One region of the Agrobacterium sp. LEGMi-208b genome, then DNA from elsewhere that is predicted to be linked to it. Evidence: predicted binding sites of a transcription regulator. Region 1 holds the regulator's gene; the other holds the start of a gene.
The links. Region 1 encodes PhoB, which activates phosphate uptake and scavenging genes when phosphate is short. Its sites were predicted from a motif close to TGTCATNNANCTGTCAT; they were not measured.

Region 1 (4,939 bases):
TCAGGCGATTTTCGCCTGTTTCGCTGTCAGGGAGGCGGCGGCCGCTTCCACGCGTGCCAGGCCCTCGCGGGCCTCTTCCGCCGTGGTGACGAGCGGCGGCAGAAGACGGATGACGTTGTCGCCCGCCGGCACGCCCAGCAGATGCTCGGCGCGCATGGCCTGCAACAGCTCGCCCGACGGGATCTTCGCCTTGATGCCGAGAAGCAGGCCTTCGCCGCGAATTTCCTCGATGACATCAGGATAACGATCCTTCAGCGAGGCAAGGCCCTGGCGGAAGACCAGCGCGACATCACGGACCTTTTCCAGAAAGCCCTCCGAGAGGACGACATCAAGCACCGCATTGCCAACAGCCATGGCCAGCGGGTTGCCGCCATAGGTGGTGCCATGCACGCCTGCCGTCATGCCGGAAGCGGCATCCGCCGTCGCAAGGCACGCGCCGAGCGGGAAACCGCCGCCGATACCCTTGGCAACCGCCATGATATCAGGCGCAACACCCGTCTGCTCATAGGCGAAGAGCTTGCCCGTACGGCCGACACCGGTCTGGACCTCATCAAAAATCAGCAGCATGCCATGCTCGTCGCAGAGCGACCGCAGCAGCTGCAGAAATTCTTTGCTGGGCGCGCGAATGCCGCCTTCGCCCTGAATGGGCTCTATCAGAAGCGCGGCCGTCTCGGCGGTGATGGCGGCCTTCAGCGCATCGACATCACCGAAGGGCACCTGGTCGAAACCCTCGACCTTGGGACCGAAACCTTCGAGATATTTCTGCTGACCACCGGCGGCGATCGTCGCCAGCGTACGGCCATGAAAGGCGCCTTCGAAGGTGATAATCCGGAATTTTTCCGGATGTCCCTTGGAATAATGATAACGGCGCGCGGTCTTGATCGCGCATTCCAGCGCTTCCGCGCCGGAATTGGTGAAGAAGACCTTGTCCGCGAATGTCGCTTCCGCCAGGCGCTTTGCAAGCTTTTCCTGGCCCGGTACTTCATAAAGGTTCGAAACGTGCCAGACCTTCTCGGCCTGGGTCTTGATCGCTTCCACGAGGTGCGGATGGGCGTGGCCCAGCGAGTTGACCGCGACACCGGCTGCAAAATCCAGATATCGTTCGCCGCTTTCCGTGAACAGCCAGACGCCCTCGCCTCGCTCGAAGCGCAGGGGGGCTCTTGCAAATGTATCGAACAATGGCGCGGCGGCTTCGGCCATGGCTGTATCACTCCTTGCGCGGATGCGCTGTCAGACGTTGTCAATAGGCCTTCGGGGTTATCCCTTGCCTGAAAATCAAAAATGCCGCCTCGCGGCGGCAGGGGCACTATTGTCACTTCGCCTGCCGATGTCAACAAAAGTCCGCGTTTCCCGGGCTTCTCAAGCACTAGTAGGAGGTGGCCGGTGAGGCCCAAGGTGTTGCCTTTCAGACTCAACTCGCCAGCAAGTTGGGGAAAACCGGAAAATCGATTCCAGATGATTCCCCCGACTCTTGCCACAGAGTCAGGCTGGCACTAGGTTAATCGCTAATTACTAGACTGCATTGCGGCGGAACTAGTCACCAAAAATCCGGCGGAAACCACGCTCGCGGCACGCCCGCGAGACGGAGAGGGATTCTGCCGACATTATACGCGACGAGCGGAGAAGCGGCATGAACTGGACAGACGAGCGGGTCGAAAAACTCAAGAAATTGTGGTCCGAGGGGCTTAGCGCCAGCCAGATAGCGGCACAGCTGGGCGGTGTCAGCCGCAATGCCGTAATCGGCAAGGTCCATCGCCTTAACCTGCCTGGCCGCGTGAAGGCCGGCGGCCCGGTGACTTCGGCGCGTTCCGCGCCCAAGCGCGCTGCCGCCCCTGCCCCACGCGCGACGAATTTCGCAACCCGCGTCAGCGCTGCCCCCGCACGGGCCTTGAACCGCTCCAACGCGGCAACCGCGCTGCACGAGGAGATCGATATCGAGACCGCCGAAGTTCTCGAATACGTTCCTTCCAAGAACGTGGTTACGCCAATTTCCCGTCGCCTGACGCTGACGGAACTGACGGAGCGCACCTGCAAGTGGCCGGTCGGCGACCCCTTGAAAGACGATTTCCATTTCTGCGGTTGTGAAGCACTGGAATCTTCGCCCTATTGCAAGTTCCATGCAAAGCTTGCCTACCAGCCGGTAAGCGAGCGTCGCAAGGCTTGAGTGTTGCGGCACGCATTTGACACTCAAAAACTACGGGCCTTCGGGCCCGTTTTTTTGTGGGAAAATTCAAGGCGGTTCCTCCTTGCAGCACGCGTTGTTTAAGAGGCGCTCCAATCCTTGTTCTTGCGCAATCTGCGGACGCAAACCGCGAAGCGTCCCTTACTGCAAATGCTCTGAATTCGTCGGCGGCGTGCCGCGCCCTTCCTGACTGGCTTCTCTGCGCAGTCCAAATCTCAGCGAACCGTCTATCGCCCCCAAGAATGACAGGGGTGCCGCATTTGCGGAAGGTTCAAAATCGAAAGGCCCGACACCCATTCCGGTCCCGGGCCTTCTGATTTTTGGGGAATTATCCCGAGTGAAACCATCGGTTTCGGTTTTGCTCAGGCTTCCATCGAATATCCAGCACCGCGCACGGTGCGGATGACATCCTGCATATGCGAAAAATTGAGCGCCTTGCGCAGACGTCCGACATGCACGTCGACGGTACGCTCATCCACATAGATATCGTGGCCCCAGACGCCATCCAGCAATTGCGAGCGGGAGAATACCCGGCCCGGAGAGGTCATCAGGAATTCCAGCAGCCGGAACTCCGTCGGGCCGAGGCGCACTTCGCGGCTTTTCCGGTGAACGCGATGGGTCTCGCGATCCAGTTCGATATCACCGCATTTCAGCACCGAAGACAGAACCTCAGGACGAGCCCGGCGCAGCATGGCCTTGACGCGGGCCATGAGTTCCGGCGTCGAGAACGGCTTGACGACATAATCGTCGGCGCCGGTGGCGAGGCCACGAACCCGTTCGCTTTCCTCGCCGCGCGCCGTCAGCATGATGATGGGCAGGCGTTCGGTTTCCGGCCGCATTCTAAGCCGCCGGCACAGTTCGATGCCGGAAACGCCGGGCAACATCCAGTCCAGGATGAGAAGATCCGGAATACGCTCCTGCAGCCTGATTTCCGCCTCGTCGCCACGGGGTATCGTGTCGACGTCATATCCCTCAGCCTCGAGATTGTAACGAAGCAGGACGCTTAGCGCTTCCTCGTCTTCCACAACTGCAATCTTGGGCACCATATGCTAACTCCGCAAGCCGCTGCTTGTCTGTTACTCGGTCACCGAACCGAGCGTGTTGGAACTGTCGTCCTTCGGACGCTCGCCCTCCGGCTGGCTGCCGGTGGTCATGTAATAGATCGTTTCGGCGATATTGGTGGCGTGGTCGCCGATACGCTCGATGTTCTTGGCGCAGAAAAGAAGATGCGTGCAGGTGGTGATGTTGCGCGGATCTTCCATCATGTAGGTCAGAAGCTCGCGGAAGAGCGACGTATACATGGCGTCGATTTCCTCGTCGCGCTCGCGGATGGCATTGGCCTTCTCGGCGGAGCGTGTGGAATAGACGTCAAGGACTTCCTTGAGCTGCACCAGTGCCAGCTCCGACAGATGCTCGATGCCGCGGGCGAGCTTGCGCGGCACGCCGGTTCCGGCAACCGCGATGACGCGCTTGGCGGTGTTCTTACCGAGATCACCGACGCGCTCGAGGTCGCCGGCGATACGCAGGGTGCCGATGATCTCGCGAAGATCGGCCGCCATCGGCTGACGTCTGGCGATGGTGACGATGGCCTTGTCGCCGATCTCCCGCTCGGAATGGTCGAGGATCGTATCGTCGGAAATGACCTTCTGCGCAAGTGCGGCATCGGAATTGACGAGCGCACGCACGGCGTCGGCGCACATCTGTTCCGCAAGACCGCCCATTTCCGCGATGCGGCGCGTCAGAAACTTCAATTCATCGTCATAGACGGAAACGATATGCGAATGGGTCGTTGTCTGTGTCATGGTCTAGTCCTCCGGCTTGGCCTGCATGCGCGTGCCCAGAGCGGGCACGGCAGAGGCACCAGTCTTGTTCGGTTTCGATAAAGCGCCGGCCGGGATCAGCCGAAGCGGCCCATGATGTAATCCTGCGTGCGCTGATCGTCGGGATTGGTGAACATCTTGTCGGTTTCGTTTTCCTCGACAAGATGGCCAAGATGGAACATGGCCGTGCGCTGGGAAACACGGGCCGCCTGCTGCATGGAGTGTGTGACGATGACGATCGTGTAATTGGTGCGCAGCTCGTGGATCAGCTCCTCGACCTTTGCGGTCGCAATCGGGTCGAGCGCCGAGCAGGGCTCGTCCATCAGGATCACTTCCGGGCTGACGGCAACCGCGCGGGCAATGCACAGACGCTGCTGCTGACCACCGGAAAGGCCGGTGCCGGATTCGTGCAGGCGATCCTTCACCTCGTTCCAGAGACCCGCCTTCTGCAGGCTCTGCTCGACGATCTGGTCCATATCCGCCTTGTTGCGGGCGAGACCGTGGATGCGCGGGCCGTAGGAAATATTCTCGTAGATCGACTTCGGAAAGGGGTTCGGCTTCTGGAACACCATGCCGACACGGGCGCGCAGTTCCACGACGTCGATCTGCTGATCGTAAATATCGTCGGTGTCGAGCGTGATCTTGCCGGTGACCCGGCAGCCGTCGATCGTATCATTCATACGGTTCAGGGTACGCAGGAAGGTGGATTTACCGCAGCCGGACGGGCCGATCAACGCGGTCACCGTATTTTCCCGAACGTTGAGGTTCACGTCGTAAAGCGCGCGCTTCTCGCCGTAATAAACCGAAACGTCCTTGCCGATCATCTTGTATGAGACTTCATTCATTTTCTTGTCCAGCGCCTTTTCAACTGCTGCTTCCGACAACATGTTCATTGCTCAAGCTCCCTCTACCAGCGCCGTTCGAAGCGGCGACGCAA
Region 2 (4,939 bases), on a different replicon from region 1:
CCGCTCGTCTTGTTCACGAGATCGGTGACCTGCAGCGCCGTCAGCGGGCTGATCTGGCCGAGCCCGAAAGTCTGCCCCGCGTAAAAGGGCTGGAAGAAGGCCCGCTGGAAGGAGATCGCCTCATAGCTGGCGCCATCCACTACCTTGCCACGGAAGCTCTGGTCCCAGACGCTATCGCGGCAGCTCCATTGTTGCGAGGTGGTGGCAAGCGCCTCGCAGGAGCGGAATTCCGGCCGCTGGAGAAATGTCTTCAGGGCCACGCCGTTATAGCTGAACTTGATATCGAGTTCGGCATAGGAGATGGCCTTGATATAATAGGTCTGCATGCGATCCACGGCCGAGACGTTGAAGGTATGTTCCCCGACGATGGCGCCAACGATGTGGATCGGGTCGATGCCATAGGCCGCGCCTGCCTTCCTGATTTTTCCCAGCAGGCCGGGTTCGCTGTTCAGGAGATCGACCGTCTTGCGAAATTTTTCCTCGTAGGTCGTGGCGAACGCCTTGGTTCTGATGGCGGAGGCCTGCGGTATTTCGGGCTGTTCGACCGAGCGGTTGCCGGGAGGCACAACGACCATCTGCTGGGCTGCGGCATAAGAAGGCAGGAAGGCCAGCGCCAGAAGGACAGCGGCCGCGCGGGTGGACTTCGCAAACAGGCTCATACAGCGTTCTCGATGATGGGGATCGTGTTGCGGTGAGGGCTCCTTCTTAAGGCAGGCCGCCCACGCGTGGCAAGTTGCCGCCGCTCACTTTACCGTTGCTGCCGCCCCGAATGCTGTTGCTCCCTTCTTCTCGACCCATCCGGGCCGGAATTTTCGGGGTCGTTAAAAGTCGAACATTTTGTTTCATGCGACCTCAAGTCGCCACGGGTAGCGCATGTCGTCAGGAGACGAACATGAGCCATCTCATCAAATCGCTGCAAGCATGTTTCATTCTGGCTGTCGTGGGTTTGGCCGCGCCGGCGCAGGCGTCTCCCTCGATGCAGACGGGCAGGATCACGTCACAACCCGTCGGGCACTATGACTTCTGCCAGCGGCATTCGTCCGAGTGCCAGCCGGTAAAATCCACGCCGCCGCTCAATCTCACGCCCGATCTCTGGGCGACCATCGTCTCGGTCAACAATGCCGTCAATGTCGAGATCGACCAGCGGACCGACATGGAAGTGTGGGGTTATGAGGACTATTGGGAATATCCCTATAAGGGCGCAGGAGATTGCGATGATCTCGTGCTGGAAAAACGCAAGCGGCTCATGGATGCGGGTTTGCCTGTTTCCGACCTGCTGATCACGGTGGTGCTGGACGAACAGTCCCAGGGCCATGCCGTGCTGACGGTCAGGACGGATCGCGGCGATTTCATCCTCGACAACATGAAAACCAAGATCTTTCGATGGGATGAAACGCCCTATACCTACCTCAAGCGCCAATCCACAGAACATGCCGGCCGGTGGGTGGATATCGAAGGTTCGGGCACGCCTGCCATCGCCGCCCGCCAGCTCGAACGCGGTACTGCGGTGCCCGCAACCACCAGCCGTCGCAACATCCTCGACCTGTTCAGGAGCCGCTGATCCCTGCGGTTTTCTTGGGGAATCGCTGCCGAAGGTGCCGCAACGATCAGTCCTGACGTTTCAGGGCATCGGCTGCGGCCTCCGCGCGGGCCGCCGCCTCCTCTGCTTCACGCGCGGCCTCGAAGGCTGCATCGGAGTTGGTGGAGGAGCCGTCATAACCGCCCATGGCGCGTTCCCCTATGCCGATGTAAAAATCCTTCAGCTGGAAAGCGGCGAATGCCAGAAGGCCGGCAGCGGCAACAAAAAGGCATGTCTTCATGCGCAGGTTCATTTGCGTTTCCCTGCGCCTCAGTCGGTGATGTGCAATTCGATTGCCTGTGACGAAAAGCAGCCGATGAAGCAGGATATCGGGTTTCCGTCCGCGGCCCGGTCGATTGCGGTGTAGGCGAGCACCGGCAGCGATTTCGACGATTTGAGGAAATGATGTTCGTGAGGTGCGGGCAGCCGTGCGACGACGATTGTTTTTGCACGTTGATAGTCAACCACGCCGAACCGTTTCAGTGTTTCGCTGATCGATCCCAGCTCTTCGAAAATCTCCGGAAAGCCGGAAAACCGTGTCGCACAACAAAAGCGGGTGCCGATGCCGATGGGGTGACCATTGGCGTAAGCGCCGATTTCCAGGGCGAGCAGCGGCGCTTTTATGCCAAGACCGAGAGCTGCTGCGACATCTTCCGTCGCCGTTTCAAGCCACCAGCGCAGCAATTTGCGGTCCGGGCGCGCATTCACGGCTTCAAGATTGCGGTCGAAATGGACCCGGCGGCCAACGACGTAAGGAATCGGCGCGTCGCTGACGAAGGTGCCGCTGCCATGCAGAATACGGAGCAGTCCTTCTTCTTCCAGTGAGGCCAGCGCGCGGCGCGCCGTCATCCGGTTGACGTTGAATTCCCGGGCGATGTCCTGGCTGGAGGGAATTTTTTCGCCGGGTTTCAACTCTCCCTGTTCGATCCGCCCGCGCAACGCGGCGGCGACCTGCCGCCATAAAGATTTTGTTTCTGATGTTGCGTTGTCCATGCACGGCGTCCGGTTGTCTTGCAGATGTCACATGAATGAGGTTAAAGGTATATACCTCTTAACAGTGGTATATCCTATTTAAAACTCATTCGTTTCGGTTGTCCGCATGATTACCAGTATTTCGCCTGATCGCTACATTGTTTGGGACTTTGAGGGCACCCTTGCCGTTCGCAGAGGACGTTATACCGGCGCGCTGGAGACAGCCGCGGGAATGGTCGATCCCGCCTTCATCGGCATGGCCGACAATATCCGTCCGTTCTTGTCCGGCGCGTTTCCCTGGCATCGGGCAGAACTCGCACATGCCTTCGCGGGGGACGCAGAAGCGTGGTGGCGTGCCATTCTCACCGCAGCCGAAGCGGCGCTCGTGGCGCTGGGCATGGACCGAGGCATGGCGGCGGAGGTCGCAAAACATTCGCGCGAGATCTATCTCGATCCCACCGGCTGGGAAGTCGATCCGCAGGCCATGCCTGTGCTTGATCAATTATCCACTGCCGGCTGGCGCCATGTGATCCTGTCCAATTTCGCGCCGGAACTCCCGGCGCTGGTGAAAAGCATCGGCCTCTCCAGCTGCATGGATCATGTTTTTTCCTCTGGCCTGATCGGCCTTGAGAAGCCATCGGCCGCGCTTTTTCATCATGTGGCCGGAGTGCTCGCACCGCATCGTGCTTGCTGGATGATTGGCGACAATCCCCATGCCGACATTGCCGGCGGCCGGGCCGCCGGTCTCTCGACCATCTTGGTGCGACCTGAAGGCCCGGGGCCCGGACTTTCGGTCACCGAGCTTTCCGCCATTCCCGCCATCATTTTAGAGGAGAACCGACCATGACATGTTCCGAGGCCATTACCCTGTCGATGAAAGACAGGTTGCGCCAAATCCCGTCGCTGAAAGCGCCGCTTCCGGAGTGCGATCCGCTTGCGCTGCCCGATACACCACAGGACGCTTTTGCCCTGTGGCTGGACGATGCCCTCAATGCCGGTATCCGCGAGCCGCACGCCATGACCTTGTCCACGGTGGACGAGAACGGCTGGCCCGATGCCCGCATGCTGATCCTGAAAAACCTCGATGAGCGCGGCTGGCATTTTGCCGCAAAGGCCGAGAGCCCCAAGGGGCGGCAGATCGAAAACAGGTCGCACGTCGCTTTGACCTTCTACTGGTCGGCGCTCGGACGGCAGGTTCGCCTGCGTGGCCCCGCAATCATGCTTTCCGACGGTGAATGTGCGGAAGATTTTCTCGACCGTCCCGTAAGCTCGCGGGCCAGCGCCATCGCCTCGCGGCAAAGCGAAATTCTGGAAGCGGGCGAGGGCCTCGAAAGCCGCATGGCCGAGGCACAGGCGCTCATCGCGGCCAATCCGGATTATGTGTCCCCGGGATGGCGTGTCTATGCCGTTGCGCCCGTTGTCGCGGAGTTCTGGCAGGGGGCATCCGACCGCAATCACAAGCGGCTGCGATATGGTCTTGTCGGGGATAATCCGACGTGGGAAAGGTCCCTTCTCTGGCCGTGAAACCAACGCGGACCGTCGCGACGGTTCCTGATCCTGCCGATGGTCCGGGCGCCTCATTTGGCTCAGGCTTACCGGTTCAGGAGGGCGACACCCGTTTCGTCATCGAACAAATGCATATCGGACGGGTCGATGTCGAGGCCGATCATTTCACCGGCTTTGACCGCGCTGCGTCCCTGCACCGCGATGACCAGTTCGGTGGATGTTGCCGTTGTGAGGAAGGTCGCCGAACCGGTCGTTTCCACAGCGGAAACAGGCAGCGTCAATGCCGCCCCGACTGCCGTTGCCGGCCGGATATGTTCCGGCCTGATGCCGACGATTACATTTTTACCGGGAGGCAGGGAGACAGGGTTCCTGACCGACTGCTGCGGCTCGGCTTCGCCGAACCTAAGCTGAAGGGAAGCGCCATCCGGGCTGACGGTCGCCGGAATGAAATTCATCGCCGGCGAGCCGATGAAGCCCGCAACGAAACGATTGACCGGGCGGTCGTAGAGTTCCAGCGGCGTTCCCTGCTGTTCGATGACACCGTCACGCATGACGACGACATGATCGGCCATGGTCATCGCCTCGATCTGGTCATGGGTGACATAGACCGAGGTGGCATGCAGGCGATCGTGCAGCGCGCGGATTTCCTTGCGCATATGAACGCGCAGCGCCGCATCGAGGTTGGAAAGCGGCTCATCGAACAGGAAGGCCTGCGGATTGCGGATGATCGCCCGGCTCATGGCCACACGCTGGCGCTGGCCGCCGGAGAGTTCACGCGGATAACGCTTCATCAGCTTGGAAAGACCGGTCGTGGCCGCAACCTCTTCCGCCGCCTTGCGGGCCTCGGCCTTGGCGACGCCGCGCATGCGCAGCGAATAGGTG

Region 2: a site for PhoB is predicted at 2,587-2,603, ahead of phnF (phosphonate metabolism transcriptional regulator PhnF). Genes of this name have one in related genera too.

The regions. Positions count from the first base shown of each region.
Region 1 is NZ_CM183445.1:1,171,932-1,176,870, forward strand. Features, by position in the region: gene AC5YUO_RS05845 (aspartate aminotransferase family protein) at 1-1,200, opposite strand; gene AC5YUO_RS05850 (GcrA family cell cycle regulator) at 1,631-2,164, shown strand; gene phoB (phosphate regulon transcriptional regulator PhoB) at 2,545-3,228, opposite strand; gene phoU (phosphate signaling complex protein PhoU) at 3,259-3,984, opposite strand; gene pstB (phosphate ABC transporter ATP-binding protein PstB) at 4,080-4,895, opposite strand; gene pstA (phosphate ABC transporter permease PstA) at 4,910-4,939, opposite strand, start outside.
Region 2 is NZ_CM183446.1:1,826,321-1,831,259, forward strand. Features, by position in the region: gene AC5YUO_RS22895 (DUF1402 family protein) at 1-659, opposite strand, end outside; gene AC5YUO_RS22900 (transglutaminase-like cysteine peptidase) at 893-1,561, shown strand; gene AC5YUO_RS22905 (hypothetical protein) at 1,608-1,832, opposite strand; gene phnF (phosphonate metabolism transcriptional regulator PhnF) at 1,850-2,572, opposite strand; gene AC5YUO_RS22915 (HAD family hydrolase) at 2,679-3,398, shown strand; gene AC5YUO_RS22920 (pyridoxine/pyridoxamine 5'-phosphate oxidase) at 3,395-4,075, shown strand; gene AC5YUO_RS22925 (ABC transporter ATP-binding protein) at 4,144-4,939, opposite strand, start outside.